Linked DNA regions of Cohnella herbarum. The main gene of each other region encodes a partner of the protein of the gene in region 2 in a complex. Links are inferred from orthologs where the notes say so. Each region holds a gene or a part of one and is shown on either strand. Other genes may lie near its edges.

Region 1 (4,949 bases), 1.9 Mb from region 2 along the record:
AGAGCTCCGAAGATCGCGTTGACTTTGGAAGGGCCTCCGGCTACGAGAATCGAATGCTCCTTGGATCGTAGATCTGCCAACTCGATTCCGACCGTCCGCTCATCTAGACTTTGCAAACAGATTTCGCCATTGCAATCGAAATACCTCGAACAAATATCGCCGACGGCTTTCGTCTTGATGTCTTCAAGCTCGTCATCGCGCAAATAATTCGAGTTGATCAGCACGGAATCCGGAGTCGGCGAGCCCGCCGTGAAGACCGCGATGTTCGCGTTTTTCCCCATATCCATTACTCTTCGAATATGTCGATCGGTCAACATGGACTGCTTTACGAGAATATGATCTACGATTGCCGGCAAATACATGAAATAAGGCGTTACGTTAAAGGCCTTGCCGAACAAATGAACGATTTCCGACGGGGAAATATGCACATCGGCATCGCTAACGCCGCCGTTCAATTGAACGACGAAAGAATTGCTTAAGGACTTCTCCTTCAGTTGCAAGGCTACCTGATACATCGTCGAGCCCCATGACGCTCCGATCGTGTCCCCGTCTTTGGCCAGTTCGGTAACATAGGATGCCGCGGCTTGCCCGATGTACTTCTTTACTACGATCTCGTCGTAAGTCGGCGTAAAGGCAACGACCACGTTCTTTAACCGGAATCGCTCTTTAAGCAAACTTCGCAGAACTTCGACGTCTTCCGTCGGATCCTTGATCTCGATCGTAACGATGCCTTCGGTCTTCGCTTGCTGTAGCAGCCTGGATACCGTGGGTCTGGAGACGCCGAGCGCATCCGCGATTTCATTCTGGCTGTAATCCAACTGGTAATACAGCTTCGCCGCTTCGATTATTTTTTTGATTTTGTCGTTATCCAACAAAAGTCACACCATTCGACATGCAGTTTTTTTGAAATTTTGTTCACTTAAAATGAAATTATGTTCTCTACTCGTTATTATAATGGATAATAGCTTTCCGCGCTAGGACAAATTACATACAAAAGCTGACGCCATCTATTCGACGTCAGCTTCTCTCACACTTTCGATTCGCTTATGATTCAATAACGTAAGCCGTACCTTTATTCGCTCTCTTTTTCTCGATTAGAGCGATCTCGAGAATAACCGGAGGAACGACAAAATATTTCGACAAATGCATTTCGGCTTCGTTCATGACCTGTTCGTCGTTGTCTCCCATGACGACCAGTACGACGTTCTTATTCTCTAATTGTACTTCTAATTTATATAGAAACATGAATTCACCGCGTTCTGATTATTGGGATAACCGCAAGGCAAGGTTGTATAGATCCAGATTAAACGATTTCTTAGTGGACACGACCTTCTCGATATCGGTGGCCACGAACTCTCCCTTGATGATCCCGATCCCTTTGCCCGAGTCGCCCTCCAGCAGACGTTGAACCGCGAAGTCCGCGAGCTGGCTCGCGAGAATCCGGTCATTGTGAGTCGGAGATCCCCCGCGCTGGATGTGACCGAGTACGGTTACGCGCGGTTCGATGCCGCTATACTCCGTTATATTCCTAGCTACTTCATCGCCGGAACAAACCCCTTCGGCAACTACGACGATTCCGTGACGTTTGCCTTTCTGGAAGTTATCCTTCATCCGCAAAGAAATATCTTTAATATCGAAAGGTACTTCCGGCACGAGAATCGCTTCCGCTCCGCTGGCTAAGCCTGCGTACAAGGCGATATCGCCGCAATGGCGTCCCATAACCTCGACGACCGAAGATCTTTCGTGAGAAGTCATCGTATCGCGCAGTTTATTGATCGCGTCAACGACGATGCTGACCGCCGTATCGAATCCGATCGTGAAATCGGTGAAAGGAATATCGTTATCGATCGTCCCCGGCAGTCCCATCGTCTTGATTCCCAATCTACTTAATTTGTTAGCCCCATGATAAGAACCGTCTCCCCCGATAACGACAAGGCCGTCGATGCCTTGCTCGCGAAGAACGTCGGCACCGCGCTGCTGGCCTTCCGGAGTCATGAACTCCTTGCAGCGGGCGGTTTGGAGAATCGTGCCTCCGCGTTGGATAATATCGCCCACGCTTCGCAAATCCATCGGTCTAAGATCCTGGTTCAATAAACCTTGGTAACCCCGTTGCACGCCATATACTTCCAAGCCGCGGAATAACGCGCTTCTTACGACAGCCCGAACCGCCGCGTTCATTCCCTGGGAATCTCCGCCGCTTGTTAATACGGCAATCTTTTTTACAGCACTCATTACGCAATTCCTCCCAAATGTCTCTATCGTATTACATGGCTTTCCTTATCCAATGGCTATTCAGCCAGAAAAACAACCTAGACCAAGGGCTTCCCTTCATAAGAAGCTTGGCGGTATCGCGAACGTCCCGTTGATCCTTGACTTTAGGATCGGACAAATACAACGCGACCAGACCTTCTACGATCATCCGGTGGAAATAGCCGAACGGAAGCTCGTCCGCGGACTTTCTGGCCGCGTTTACGATTTGCTTCATTCGTTCGTTTAGCATCCGCTGGTCATCGTAATAGCAGCAGAAATTCAAATCTCCGCCCACCCTGTCTTCCGCCTGATCGATCAAATAATCGAGCATAATATGCAATCCGCAAATGGACGGAAAATAGTGGTTTCTGATCGAAGCGGCTTGTTCCGCTTCGAGCTTGGGATCGCTTGCGGCGAGGAACAGCATGAACATTCCAAGCGTCGATCCGGTCGCCGCCGCGAATTCATTCCACATCAGTTGCGGATAGCGGGAAGCGTGCTCGTCCCACCAACTTAACAACGCAGGCTCGCGGTCCGCATGGGCAATATGCTTGTATACCTGCAAATCTCCGTACAGCTTTACCAGCTCTACGACATGCTCCCGCACCAGATGATAGGAAGGCAACGCCGCGATAGACGTTCTGCATTGCTCGACCAGCGCGGCCAAATAACCGCTATCGTCCTGTTCTTCTCGCAAGGCATAATAATTAGACACCGGAGACCCCGGCGATACCGCGTCGATCATGCTTTGATGCAGTAGGCGAAAGTCGTTCGGATCTAAGGAGGTGCTTCGGTCGCATAAATTATCCAAGTAATCGCTGATGGTTTGCAGAGCGACGATCAGCGGAATCAACACGTGTCTTTGCTCGAGATTGGCGGCCGCATAGACTCCGCCTCCCTCGCAATGAAACTGCTTGGCGTTCATGCTGTCCAACGCTTGCTTGCGAAGCTCCAGATCCGCGATCCCATCCGCTCTTGCTCGCCATCGGCCCAATTCGGCGCGAACTTCCGGCAGCACGTATTTATACACTCTTTTCATCAACGAAATCGGCCCGCTTGGGGCACGACCCGCCAATAGGGGCTGGGTTTTCATATCAAGGGTCCTCCGCTTTGCTCTATCCGATATGCATTTTCGATTCGTCGTCTAATTCCTGCTGGGTACGGAACCATATGTTCAGGTCGTTGATTCGGCTGGCTAGATCGGCGATTTCTCCGTTGATCGTACAGGATCGCACAAAGTCGTCTTCCTCGAACAGTTGCTGCTGCTTGATTCTAATCTTGGCTTCGAATCGCATGATATGATCCGGTATGCCTCCGCGAATCATTTCCCATCTGGACAAGATCGCGGACTGTTGCTCATGGTCCAGATCGTCCCAATCCTTATCCAAACAAGGAACGGAAATCCCGTGCCGTTCGCTAAATTCGAATTGTCTATCGAGCCATAGCTCGGATATCCGCATGGTTACCACCCGTTTTCCTCAAGAGCCTAGCAAAATCATCATCACTTTAATTTATCATTTCAGACCGACGAAATCCAGCTTTATCGTCTGAATTCCTTTCCCGAAAACAATCGATTATCTGATATAATACAAGCTATCTAGTGGAACGGACAACGCCATATCATCTAGAAGGAGCTTACTTATGTCGCAAGATAACGGGCCGGTCTCGCTGAGACGGCTTTTCCTGTTTTTCATCCCTATGGGCATTTCAGTCCTCCTAATCAACTTAAGCCACGTCATCATTAACGGAACGTTAGCCAGATCCAGCAATCCCGAGATTATATTGGCCGGTTACGCGCTCGCAATGAGTTTACTGGGCGTAACGGAGAAACCTGCCGTGCTGTTCCGCCAAACTTGTTCCGCCTTAGTCAGGGATCGCACCTCGTTCCGTGCAGTCAGGAGCGTTAGTTTCTACGTATTCGGATCTTCGGTCCTCTTCGGAGGCCTCGTATCTTATACGCCTGTAGGCCACTGGATATTCGGCGCCGCGTACGGCGCGGACGCCATCGTTGAACGAGAAGCGATTCATGCTTTCGCCGCCCTAATGTTCTTATCCGTCTTTTCCGGTATTCGTTGCTTGTATCAAGGGGTTATCATTTACAAAATGAGAACCCGCTGGCTGACGATCGCGATGATCTTTCGCTTAGCCGGCATGTTTTTGTTATCCCAGTATTTCCTTCACATAGGCGTCACTAGCGCTTTGCAAGGTACGATCATTTTCGTGTTCGGGATGATGATCGAAGCCTCGATCAGTTGGTGGGAATCGAGCAGACTGCTCAAAGATATGCCTTTGAAGGATGAAAATTGCGAGATTACGAAGCCTAAACAAGTTATGTCTTTCTATAACCCGTTGCTATACTCCTCGCTCATCGTCGTCTGGCTGCTCCCCATCCTGAACGCGCTCCTCGGATCGACCGAGAGGGGTACGCTTGCGGTGGCCTCGTTCGCCGTAGCCGGCAGTTTAATGAACTTGGTCTTAGGTTTCTTTACCTATTTCCACCAAATCGCCTTGCTGTTCGTCAGATCGAATCCGGCTATCGTCCGTAAATTCACGTTGATGCTGGGATTCATTCCTCCGTTGCTGATGCTTCTATTGGCATTCACGCCGATCGGTTCTTGGATGTTCTCCAACGTCCTTGGCGTCAAAGACGAATTGCTAACGGCCTGCATTCACGCTTTGCGAGGATTTTTCCCGTTCGT
Region 2 (5,997 bases):
TCCGGTTTATGCGAGAAATCTCGGCGTAAACATCGACGAATTGCTTCTTTCCCAGCCGGATACGGGCGAACAAGCTTTGGAAATTGCGGAAGCATTAGTACGAAGCGGCGCCGTCGATATTATCGTAGTAGACTCCGTTGCGGCCCTCGTTCCGAAAGCGGAAATCGAAGGCGATATGGGAGATTCCTTCGTCGGTTTGCAAGCGCGTTTGATGTCGCAAGCAATGCGTAAACTGTCCGGTGCTGTCAGCAAGTCGAAATGTCTAGCAATCTTTATTAACCAGCTTCGCGAGAAGATCGGCGTAATGTTCGGTAACCCGGAGACGACTCCAGGCGGTCGCGCTTTGAAGTTCTATGCCAGCGTTCGGTTGGACGTTCGTCGCGTCGAAGCGATCAAACAAGGGAACGACGTAGTCGGTAACCGCACGAAGATCAAGGTCGTGAAGAACAAAGTTGCGCCTCCGTTCAAGCAAGCTGACGTCGACATCATGTACGGCGAAGGAATTTCGAAGGTCGGAAGCATTATCGATATCGGTGCTGAGCAGGACATTATCCAGAAGAGCGGCGCATGGTTCTCTTACAATAGCGAACGTCTCGGCCAAGGGCGCGAGAATGCGAAGCAATACTTAAAGGACAACCCTGAGGTTTCCGATAAAATCGAGAAACAAATTCGGGAAGCGTTGCTCTCTTCATCGTTAACTGCTGCCGCAGCCAGCTCTGCTGCGGTCTCTGCCGATGAGGAAGACGACACAGAATTCGGTGAAGACGCATAAATGCATATCGTTCGATTAACGGGCGGACTGAACGATTAGACGGATAGGAGCTAGCCAGTAGCTTTACTGGCTAGCTGGCTAGCTAGACGAATATAGGCTTAACACAGAAGGCGGCATATATTGCCGTTCTTTGTGTTTTTGCGGAGAGGAGAATGGGCGGAGATGTACGGATCGGGAAGAACGGGTAGAAACGATGAGCATGAGGTTAGCGATAAAAAGAGCGGAGCGGGTCGTACCGATTCGAATAATCGTAACGGCGACACCGATATCGGATCGAACAGCCGTAACAGTGGAACATCCGCTGGAACTTATAATCGCAACAGCGACACGGAAATCGGATCGAATAATCGTAACAGTGGAACATTCGGCGGATCTAATAATCGTAAAACCGGAAAGTATGCCGGTTCGAATTATCGAAGCGGTGGAACGAAACGGTTCGGAAATAACGCTAGAAACGAATCCTCGGACGAGGATGCGGGGAATCCGCTGAAATTACCGGTATTAGGAGCGGTTGTCGTTGGGATCGAGTCGCATCCGAAGAAACCTCATATGTATTGGGTGTCGGTTAAGCTGGAATTGGATGGGTCGAGCGCTGAGGATGACGCTAGGTTAGGCATTCAGCATGAGAGTGAACCGATGCAGTTGTCCGTCGACTGGAACGAAGAGGTGGACGCGCTCATTGCCGGGGCTCAGTCCTCACGAGGGGAAAGCGAATCGTTGCTTACCGTACACGAGGATACGCTAGTCAGTTGGCGGTTGTTAAAGGGTCGCCGGTTGTCGGCCGCGGATTATGAGACGCTAAGGCAGGACGAGCAGAAGGAAGACGCTTATCGATCGGCGCTGCTGATGCTGGAACGCAAAGCGCGGACGACTGCCGAGTTGTCCAAGGCGTTAAAGCTCAAGGGATACGTCCCAGAGGTCGTAGCGGCATGTTTAGAGCGTTTACGGGCGAGCAGGATGATAGATGACAGCTCGTATGCGAAACGCTTCACGGAGCAGCGTGCGGTCGGACAGCGCAAGGGACGGATGCTGATCAGGCAGGAGTTGCTGCAGAGGGGCGTCGGACGGGAAGATGTCAACCAAGCGATCGGAGAGTTGGACGGGCAGATCGAGCTGGATTCGGCGTTGGCGTTGGCGCGTAAAAAGTGGCCGAGCGTCAAAGGAAATGACAGGGAGCGCAAGATGAAGCTGATGTCGATGCTGATGCGCCGAGGATTCCCGTCGGGAGTCGTTAGAACCGCGGTACAGCAAGCCTCAGCGGAATCGGGAGAGTCCGATTCGGATGCCGAGTTCGGCGAAGACTACAACGACGGATCGGAATATATGGAAGATTAATGGAATGCGCGGATTCGGGATCGAAAGATACGTGCGAACCTTGCTTGACAATCTAATTTAGCAAAAGATAAAATGATTTTGTATTCCATCTTCCCAACTGAACGTTTTTTCCTTCCAAAAAGCGATTCAGAACGTGTTATTTCGACCCTTTATGCAATGTTCACATGTAATCAGACGGTTTGGAAACCGGAAAATCAATTGAATAAGTGTCCCCAAGCGGTTGCCTTGGTGATGCAACGAGGAGGTGAAAGACCATGATGCCATGGGTCTGGGTCTTGATCGTTCTCGTTGTTGGCGTCCTTTGCTTTGGGATCGGTTATGTCGCACGCAAATCCATTGCGGAAGCCAAAATCTCTAGTGCCGAAGCGGCTGCCATTCAGATTGTTGAAGCTGCCAAGAAAGAATCGGAAGCCGTACGTAAAGAAACGGTGCTGGAAGCCAAAGACGAGGTGCATAAGCTCCGTAACGAAGCGGAACGCGATATTCGCGAACGCCGCAACGAAATTCAACGCCTGGAAAGGCGGCTGTTGCAAAAAGAAGAGTCGCTGGATCGTAAGCTAGAAGCGTTGGAACGGAAAGAGGAGCAAGTCGCCAACAAAGAGAAACGGATCGAAGAGGTACAGGATCAGATCGAATCTCTGCATAAGCAGCAGATGAACGAATTGGAGCGCATTTCGAACCTGTCGACGGAAGATGCCAAACAGATGATTCTGTCGAACGTGGAACAAGAAGTGCGTCACGAGACGGCGCAGATGATCAAGGAAATCGAGCATCAAGCGAAAGAAGAAGGCGACAAGAAGGCTCGCGATATCATCTCCCTCGCCATTCAACGTTGCGCCGCGGATCACGTGGCGGAAACGACGGTATCCGTCGTAACGTTGCCTAACGAAGAGATGAAAGGTCGCATCATTGGTCGTGAAGGACGTAATATCCGTGCTCTTGAGACGTTAACGGGTATTGATCTCATTATCGACGATACGCCGGAAGCGGTTATTCTGTCGGGCTTTGACCCGATTCGCCGCGAGATTGCACGGACCTCTCTAGAGAAATTAGTTGCGGATGGACGGATTCACCCGGCTCGGATCGAGGAAATGGTGGAGAAGTCCCGTAAGGAAGTCGATGAGAGAATTCGCGAGTACGGCGAGCAAGCTACTTTCGAAGTTGGCGTGCACGGCTTACATCCGGATTTGATCAAAATCCTAGGTCGTCTGAAATTCCGGACGAGCTACGGCCAGAACGTGTTGAAGCATTCGATGGAAGTCGCCTATCTAACCGGTCTTATGGCCGGGGAGTTGGGAGAAGACATCACGCTTGCGAAACGCGCCGGCTTGCTTCATGATATCGGCAAAGCGCTCGACCACGAAGTGGAAGGCTCGCATGTCGAGATCGGCGTGGAATTGGGCAAGAAATACAAGGAACATCCTGTTGTTATCAACAGTATCGCGTCCCATCACGGCGACGTGGAAGCCACATCGGTTATCGCTATGCTCGTCGGAGCGGCAGATGCGCTTAGCGCTGCACGTCCGGGAGCTCGCCGCGAAACGTTGGAGACCTACATCCGCCGGCTCGAGAAGCTGGAGGCGATCTCCGAATCGTTCGAAGGCGTCGAGAAATCGTACGCGATTCAAGCCGGACGCGAGGTTCGCGTCATGGTTCAGCCGGAGAAGATCGACGACACCGAAGCGTTCCGCTTAGCTCGGGATATTACGAAGAAAATCGAGGGCGAGCTGGACTATCCAGGTCACATCAAGGTTACCGTTATTCGTGAAACCCGCGCGGTTGAGTACGCCAAATAAATTACGGAATGCAGGGAAGGCTGAAAAGTGGCTGCGGCAACATGCAGCCACTTTTCCCTTTGTATAACGATTCAGAATGTAAAAATTTCGCTATCCATTTCTGAATCGTCACCGACATAAACGTTTCCGCACCCTACCTAAGTGGCGTTGGAAGACGTTAATGCTTGTACGCATAGAAAGTATAAGTTTTCGATACAAACGTATGCCGCCGTCTACGGACGGCGAAGTCGTTTTACTGGTACGGAAAGCGAGTTGAAGCGGATGAAGGTCGTTTTTATCGGAGATATCGTAGGTAATATCGGAAGAGACACGGTCAAACGGTTGCTTCCATGGATCAAAGACAAATATAATCCTCACATCATTATCGCCAACGGGGAAAATGCGGCCGGAGGGCGCGGAATAAATGCCGCGATTACCCGGGAGCTGTTCGAATGGGGCGTACACGGCATTACGATGGGTAACCATACGTGGGATAACCGGGAAATCTTCGACTTCATCGACGATGAAGCCAGGATGATTCGGCCCTCGAATTTGCCGCATGGCACGCCAGGGCGAGGAAGCATGATCGTAAGGGGGAACGGCAAGGAGCTAGGCGTCGTTAACCTGATCGGCCGCACGTTCTTGCCCCCTGCGGAATGTCCGTTCCGGACGGCGGAAGAAGAAATCGAAGAGCTGCGCAGGCATACGAAGTGCATTCTCGTCGATTTCCACGCGGAGGCGACAAGCGAGAAAATCGCGATGGGATGGCATTTGGACGGATACGCTTCATTGGTCGTTGGCACGCACACGCATGTTCAGACGAACGATGCCCGCATTTTGCCGGAAGGTACGGCTTATCTGACGGATGCGGGGATGACCGGGCCGCGCGATGGCGTTCTGGGCATGGACAAAGAGACGGTCGTTCGCCGGTTCATCACGGGAATGCCCGCAAGATTCACCGTAGCCGAAGGAAAATGGACGTTAAACGGCGTGTTCGTCGACATTGACGAAGCGACAGGTAAAGCGGTAAAGGTACAAAATATTTCGGTGGACGAGGATTCTTGGATCGCCGTATAAAAATATTGCGAAGGTTTACAAGCTTTCATGGCCAAACCTCTTTGGAAAAGAAGGAATTATCGTCCGGGTTACCGAATAAGTATGCCTTAGTGGGCCCATCCTTTGATTTCCGAATAATTCCCGATGCAACCGATGAAATAAGCGGGTTGTCATAAGAGGAGGAACTGGTCATGGAAGTATTAAAGGTTTCCGCAAAGTCCAATCCAAATTCCGTAGCAGGCGCACTGGCAGGCGTACTCCGCGAACGCGGGGCCGCCGAACTGCAAGCTATTGGCGCTGGGGCGCTCAATCAAGCGGTTAAAGCGGTCGCAATCGCCCGCGGATTCGTGGCACCGAGCGGGGTAGACCTGATTTGCATCCCGGCTTTTACGGATATTGTGATCGATGGAGAAGACCGGACGGCAATAAAGCTTATTGTCGAACCAAGGTAAACAACAGTAGGGTAAGATGTCGACCTGTTCCTGGGTGATAATCGTAGCCGCGTGACTCACGTTACGTCTCGATTACATCGATGTAGCAGGTTTTTTTGTGCCGTTCAGGCATAGTGGGGCCAGTTGCGCAGAGGGGGACATAAGATGAGAGTGGCCGATTTGCACGTAGACGTGCTTTGCAAGATGCTTGAAAACCCAGGCTCCAAATGGGGGAGCGCTACCGATGTCGGCGTTTTCGATGCCACTCCGGAACGATTAAGGCAAGGGGGCATTGGTCTTCAAGTGTTTGCCATTTACTTGCCCGACACGATTCCGAGCGATCCGGAATCGTTGTTTCATGCTGCGGAACTGTTCTGGAGCGAGGTTCTGACCGTAAGGGGAATAAAACTCGTTCGCAAAGCGGGGGATATCGAACGGGCGGAGCAGGATGGGAAAATCGGTGTTCTGCTATCCTTGGAGGGGGCCGAAGGATTGCAAGGCAATCTATGGGCGCTGCGTCTTCTCTACCGATTAGGCTTAAGGCTGCTTGGACCGACGTGGAATCATGCGAATTGGGCGTGCGACGGAGCAATGGAGCCTCGGGGAGCGGGATTCACGAAAGCGGGGA

What was found. The genes of interacting proteins can lie anywhere in the genome.
Region 1: rny (region 2) and pfkA share a complex: the UniProt entries of both Bacillus subtilis proteins name them as parts of the possible RNA degradosome complex. The link is inferred for Cohnella herbarum from one-to-one orthologs.

Annotation. Positions count from the first base shown.
Region 1 is NZ_CP051680.1:149,856-154,804, reverse strand. Bases 249-3,234 are described here. They hold pfkA (6-phosphofructokinase), read right to left. Parts: upstream 2,233-3,234; coding sequence 1,264-2,232; downstream 249-1,263. Other genes in these bases: HH215_RS00705 (tetraprenyl-beta-curcumene synthase family protein), read right to left, coding at 2,264-3,234; HH215_RS00715 (DUF3906 family protein), read right to left, coding at 1,045-1,245; deoR (DNA-binding transcriptional repressor DeoR), read right to left, coding at 249-872. In the rest of the region: more of deoR, read right to left, coding at 1-248; more of HH215_RS00705, read right to left, coding at 3,235-3,343; HH215_RS00700 (hypothetical protein), read right to left, coding at 3,366-3,710; HH215_RS00695 (multi antimicrobial extrusion protein MatE), read left to right, coding at 3,892-4,949. UniProt on the Bacillus subtilis protein: Catalyzes the phosphorylation of D-fructose 6-phosphate to fructose 1,6-bisphosphate by ATP, the first committing step of glycolysis.
Region 2 is NZ_CP051680.1:2,019,020-2,025,016, reverse strand. Bases 1,768-4,632 are described here. They hold rny (ribonuclease Y), read left to right. Parts: upstream 1,768-2,361; coding sequence 2,362-3,903; downstream 3,904-4,632. Other genes in these bases: HH215_RS09035 (TIGR00282 family metallophosphoesterase), read left to right, coding at 4,165-4,632; HH215_RS09045 (regulatory protein RecX), read left to right, coding at 1,768-2,107. Outside these bases: recombinase RecA, read left to right, coding at 1-772; more of HH215_RS09045, read left to right, coding at 935-1,767; more of HH215_RS09035, read left to right, coding at 4,633-4,959; stage V sporulation protein SpoVS, read left to right, coding at 5,130-5,390; HH215_RS09025 (dipeptidase), read left to right, coding at 5,535-5,997. UniProt on the Bacillus subtilis protein: Endoribonuclease that initiates mRNA decay. Initiates the decay of all SAM-dependent riboswitches, such as yitJ riboswitch. Involved in processing of the gapA operon mRNA, it cleaves between cggR and gapA.